One region of the Psychrobacter sp. Ps2 genome, then DNA from elsewhere that is predicted to be linked to it. Evidence: riboswitches for the same ligand, from Rfam matches in the RefSeq annotation. Region 1 holds a riboswitch; the other holds the start of a gene.
What was found. Region 1 has a riboswitch for thiamine pyrophosphate ahead of I3254_RS10260 (ABC transporter substrate-binding protein). Riboswitches for the same ligand answer to the same signal wherever they lie in the genome.

Region 1 (3,213 bases):
CAGCATTTCGGTGGTGATGTAGAAGAGAGCAGCTCGACAACAGCTGACGTAACCGTTACGCCAGTCCAAGCAAAACCGTCGTTAGAGAAGGTCATGCTAGACAAAGCGCCAAAACTGGTCAATCTGGCCAAAAAAGCCACGATATCGCTTGAGAAACGCCAATTACAGCAACTAACCGCAAAGGTAGCATTGGTGTTAGATGCCTCAGGATCAATGAACAGACAGTACAAAAAAGGCCGCGTGCAAGAGGTGGTCAATCGCATATTGCCATTGGCAGTGAACTTCGATGACGACCAAGCACTAGACTGCTGGGCGTTTGCCCGAGATCCGCAGTATTTGGGTGAGATTGGGCTGAGCAATTATGACGGTTTTATCAATAACGCTCATGGCGGCTGGCGCAAATGGGCACTTGGCCCGCGCATCAACAATGAAGCAGAGGTCATGAAAGCCGTGACGGAGTTTTATCAAAAAGATGGCTTAGATGTGCCTATCTACGTGCTATTTATCAGTGATGGCGGGGTGAATGACAATCGCGGTATCACGAGAGTCATGACGGAAGCGGCGAAACTGCCGATATTCTGGCAATTTGTGGGACTGGGTGGTCGCGGTTATGGCATTCTTAAGAAATTAGACGACATGACAGGGCGCGTAATTGATAATTGCGACTTTTTTGAACTTGACGATTTGGATGACATTAGCGAAGAAGCTTTGTATGAAAACATGCTAGAAGAGTTCCCAATGTGGCTCAAAGAAGCCAAGCAGCTTGGTATCGTGCAGCAATAATCTTGTCATTCTATTATCGTTGACTAAGTATGACTGGCTAATTATTACGAACTAAAAAACCGCAACAGCAAATGCTATGGCGGTTTTTTATTTTTCAAAATATCTTAACTTATAAAATATCTACAGCGCCCACAGCGATTGATACTGCTCATCAGTCAAGGTCACGATATCGATTTCAGCTAGCATCTCGCGCAATTCTTGCCATTTATCCGCATCAGGCTTGATAGGTGTGATCAATCTGCCCAGCGTATTATCAATGATAGCATCCATCAGCGTATCTGCCTCGGTCTTGCTATAGTCGTAATACATGCGGTGGGCAGTGGCTGGCTCGTTTTTACACAGCTCCGTCATCTGGTTGGTCACTTGGATAAAGGTATCTATCGCGTCCTTTTTCGCGCTATAGATCTCATCCGTCGTCAGAATCTCTAACGCCGAAAAGTTCGGATAAGGTGACAGATGCTGATCGATAAATTCAAAGTCCAACCCTTCATGAGTTGCCTCAACGCCTTCAAAGTTATAAAAGCACAGCCATGCACCATCTAGGCTTGGGTCTTCTTGTAGGTTTTTTATATGATAAAAGTCTTTTTGTACAAAGCTCACATTATCACGGCTGATACTAAAGCCATTTTTCTTGGCATAGCGCGCTAATATCTCAAAGCCAATACGATTGGTTTTTTCCTCAGTTGCAGGGGTACAGATGCGGATTGGCTGATTGTTTTTTAATTTATCCATGCTAGCGCGTTGCATCAATATGCCGCCATCGGTCTCAAAAAAGCAGCCCAGTGCACGTAGATTAGGCGCGTAATGTTCAAACAGATGGATAGGCTCATTGACATGCAGATCGATGCTCTGGTTCTGTAATTCGGCAAAGCCATCATAGTGGTCATCTGGCTCGATAATGGTGATATCGAGCCCTGCTTGCTCATATGCGCCCGTAGTCACACCAGCGATAAAGGGCAGGTGATCAGGGTTTAAAAACCATTCGAGGGTCAGAGTAAGTTTGGTAGTCGGCTGCATGGTTGTTTCCTTTTTAGGTATGGAAAACAATCAGACTGATACTATTAAAGTAAAACAAGAAAGGCCAAATAAGAAAAGTGAGGTCGCAATGCTAACTGTCAGATGCTCGGCGTTTGATATAGGTATCACGAGTACATCATCTATAGACTGCTCTTATTTATAGACCTCTGAGGGTATGTCACGCTTGTTTCCTACGTCAGTGCTAACTGCTTCAGGTTCACGGGTGTGTCTCAGCGATGATATGGGCTGTGTCTACAGCATTAAATCAAAGCACCCCGACAAGATTGATTGGTATTGCATTGTTTCTGAGTAGTACTGCTGTTTTTGATCAGTACTGCGAATGGCTATTATCGATAGCTAATGCGTCATCATAGACGACTTACGAGACGTGATGCAAGCGTATCGGGAAAGACGATGGCAGGTGATGACTGGTGTTCGTTAACCGCTCTTTATGATAGCTGTTGTTTATCACGGCTTGTCGTAACTTTTTATAAGGGCTTTCAATCGACATGTTAATAAAAGACTGCAGTATTTATCATTGGTACTTACCCAATTACTAACCAAACACACCTATCAATAGCAAAAACCTTATATAAATAGTCTTGTGCGTAGACGGGCGATATTGCATGATTAGCCTTCTATACCGCTGCTTATATAATAGGCGTTACTCTAGACAATCGACATTTGGCATAACTGACAACTTACATGACCGACAACTTATATGACCGATAATAAAAAAGTGTTCTATTACCGACCTAAGACCGATCAATCCAATAGCCCAATGCTGCGTTGGACCTTTGTGACGCTTGGTTGGTTGTTTTTTATCTTAGGTATTATCGGTATATTGTTGCCAGTGATGCCCACCGCGCCTTTTATCCTGTTAGCAGCAGGCTGCTGGGCGCGTAGTTCTCGACGCTTTCATTTTTGGCTAATTAATCATAAATATTTTGGTAAATTCGTCCGTGATTGGGAAGAAAATCATGCCGTTCCGCTTTATGCCAAGTGTTTAGCGACGGTTATGATGGCAGCATCGACAATTATGTTATTTTATCGTTTGCCTGCCGATATGATGTGGATGGCATGGGCGGTAGCCGCTGTCTGTAGTGGGGTAGCGATATATTTGTTCCATTTACCAAATGCCTAAATCCGTTGCAGTTTGCGCCAAAATCAGCCAATAAACGGCTCTGGTTACACGAAACATGAGATAAGACTTGCGATACTGGGATGTACCCCTTATAATACGCCCAAGCTTAAGAGCAGTTCTGCACCAAATCATTACCTCGTAGTATTAGTTATAATCCTTCGTTTTAATATTTATCGTTCAGTAGCTATTTGCAAGCGTTACCGGTCACTAGACCATTAATAAATTTAAAAGTAGGATTATACTATGTCAGACGTTCAAAAAGGTACAGT
Region 2 (3,213 bases), on a different contig from region 1:
ACTGCCGTGTCAGAGAATGGTACGTAGTCTAGTTCCATGGCGCTGTCATCACCTTGGGTATAAGCCCAGTCAAAGAAGTTCAATACGCCAGCGACTTGCTGAGGATTTTCTGGTTGCTTATGTACCAAGATAAAGGTCGCAGCAGCGATAGGCCATGCTTGGTCAGTTTCAGAGTTGGTGATGACTTTATAAAAGCCTTCTTGTTGTGACCAGTCGATATCACCTGCCGCAGCAAACGTCTCAGCAGATGGCTGTACGATGTTACCAGCTGCGTTTTTCAGCGCAGTATGTGACATCTTATTTTGCTTAGCGTAAGCATACTCAACATAGCCGATAGAGTTTTTCATGCGGTTTACGTAGCTTGAAACGCCTTCGTTACCTTTACCGCCTGCACCAGTAGCAGAGGTCGGCCATTTGACGGTTTTATCAACGCCAACAGTGTCTTTCCAGTCTGGTGAAACCTTGGCAAGATAGTCAGTGAAGTTGAAGGTCGTACCTGAACCATCTGAGCGGAATACTGTTGTGATTGGGGCATCTGGCAAGGTCAAATCTGGGTTCATCGCCTTAATCGCAGGGTCATTCCAGTTGCTAATCTTACCCAAATAGATATCAGCTAAAGTCGTACCGTCTAGCTTCAGTGCACCAGGCTCAACGCCATCAATGTTGACGATTGGTACAACACCACCGATGACTGTTGGGAACTGAATCAGACCTGCTTCGTCTAACTCTTCAGGCGTCATTGGGGCATCAGAAGCACCAAAGTCTACTGTTTTTGACTGAATTTGTTTGATACCACCAGATGAGCCAATCGACTGATAGTTGACTTGGCCACCAGTCGCAGCATTGTAATCATATGACCATTTCGCATAGATAGGCTGCGGGAATGACGCACCTGCACCTGTAATATTCATAGCGATATTTTCAGCAGATTTAAAATCTGACGTAGCAGAAGATGCTGTCTGAGAGGTTGTTTCAGCTGTTGTCACAGCGCTACTGCTAGTATCAGCAGTTGGCTCCGCCGTATCTGTTGACTTATTACACGCCGTAAGCATTAATGTACAACTGACGGCCACTGCTAATAACGAATAACGCATGTAGGACTCCTGAAGTTTAACAACGGTATAAAAAAGCATTGCTTGTGATATGCGTGTTATCTTGCCAAATCTTTATGACAGTTTAATGACAACTTCTAGAATCCTTCATTCGCTTTACATAATATTTGAATAATTCGTCTACAACCTAGTAATACTAAGCATTCTCATCTATCAACACTCAGAAAAATTATTCACAAAAATATTGAGCTGCGTACGTGACACAGAATATTTGTATCCAAATACTATTAGCCGTTGGTACAGAATTTTGTTAGTATGAAGGCTGATTTACAACACTGACAGACTCGGGGTGCGGTGTATTTTTGGCTCACTTTATTAAACTTGCTTTATCAAAGTAGTCGCCTTGATACATTCGCTGAGAGATCACCCGCCGAACCTGATGCGGTTAGTACCGACGCAGGGAAGTCTTAAGCACTTTGTTATTTATGACAAAGGGCGCGTAGAAATACATTTTTATCGTCACTACTGTCTTAGTATGCGTGATGCATAGCCAGATAAGAAGAGAGGATATCAAGCTGCGTCCAATATTTGATGAGCACCATACGCGACGATACTTTTTGGTCGAAGTTGTGGGTTCATGATATAAACTTGTCTAGATGATGGATGCCTACCCCCGCAGATACTGGCGGTGTTGATTTTATTCAAAAACCAACACGCTAGGACAGCATATGACTACTGCAGACACCACCTCAATTGCACCGAAAGCCCAAACGCATAACCCAGCCGACAACTCAATGCTTGCTTCAAATGCTGCTGACACAACCAACGTCAAAGCAGATAAAAAAGCAGATGCGCTAAAAACCCCTGCTCACCGTGCCGCAAGTGATGCCCGTTTCGAAGAAGATGCGCGCGACTTGCACCGTATTTTACCTGCCTCAAGAAAAGTCTATATCGAAGGATCAAGACCTGACATCCAAGTACCGATGCGTGAAATCAGCTTGGCTGATACACCTGTAGGCGGTACGGGAGATAAAGACGGTGAGCATAATCCACCGTTTTACGTGTATGACACCTCAGGTGTATATACCGACCCTAATGTCGATATCGACCTAACACGTGGATTGCCAAAGTTGCGTGAGAACTGGATCGCGGAACGCAATGATACCGAGCAATTAAGCGGCCTATCTAGCTCATACGGACAAGCACGTGCTCGTGATATCAGCACTGCTAACCTTAGATTTGCTCATATTGATAAACCGCGTCGCGCCAAAGCAAGACAGAACGTCACGCAAATGTACTACGCGCGCCGTGGCATCATCACTCCTGAAATGGAATATATCGCCATACGCGAAACGCAAAAGCAGCATGAACTGACCGATATGCGTCAACATGATGGCGAGAGCTTCGGTGCCAATACGCCTCAAATTATCACCCCTGAATTTGTCCGTGATGAAGTGGCGGCTGGACGCGCTATTATCCCAAACAACATCAACCACCCTGAGTCTGAGCCGATGATCATCGGGCGCAATTTCTTGGTGAAAATTAATGCTAATATCGGTAACTCAGCGTTGGGTTCGTCTATCGATGAAGAAGTGTCCAAAATGACGTGGGCCACGCGTTGGGGTGCGGATACCATCATGGATTTATCAACGGGCAATCATATTCATGAAACCCGTGAATGGCTAATCCGTAACTCTCCTGTGCCGATTGGTACGGTACCGATTTATCAAGCATTAGAAAAAGTCGATGGCGTCGCTGAAGATCTTACATGGGAGATATTCCGTGATACGTTGATCGAGCAAGCAGAGCAAGGCGTAGATTACTTTACTATTCACGCTGGCGTGCTATTACGCTATGTGCCGCTCACCGCAAAACGTCTGACAGGTATCGTCTCACGCGGCGGCTCTATCATGGCGCAGTGGTGTTTAGCCCATCACAAGGAAAGCTTTTTATATACGCATTTCGAAGACATCTGCGAGATTATGAAACAGTACGATGTAGCATTTAGTCTAGGTGATGGCCTACGCCCTGGTTGCTTGCAAGATGCCAATGATGAAGCACAGTTCGGTGAGCTACGTACGCTTGGTGAATTGACTAAAGTGGCATGGGAGCACGATGTACAGGTGATGATCGAAGGCCCTGGACACGTCGCGATGAACCG

Region 2: linked by a shared signal. The riboswitch ahead of thiC (phosphomethylpyrimidine synthase ThiC) and the one ahead of I3254_RS10260 (ABC transporter substrate-binding protein) in region 1 are both predicted to bind thiamine pyrophosphate.

Annotation. Positions count from the first base shown of each region.
Region 1 covers NZ_JADQAM010000059.1:21,065-24,277, forward strand. The annotation lists gene I3254_RS10255 (VWA domain-containing protein) at 1-783, shown strand, start outside; gene I3254_RS10260 (ABC transporter substrate-binding protein) at 904-1,800, opposite strand; TPP riboswitch at 1,972-2,088, opposite strand; gene I3254_RS10265 (YbaN family protein) at 2,522-2,944, shown strand; gene I3254_RS10270 (cold-shock protein) at 3,188-3,213, shown strand, end outside.
Region 2 covers NZ_JADQAM010000058.1:173,999-177,211, reverse strand. The annotation lists gene pstS (phosphate ABC transporter substrate-binding protein PstS) at 1-1,094, opposite strand, end outside; TPP riboswitch at 1,388-1,532, shown strand; gene thiC (phosphomethylpyrimidine synthase ThiC) at 1,847-3,213, shown strand, end outside.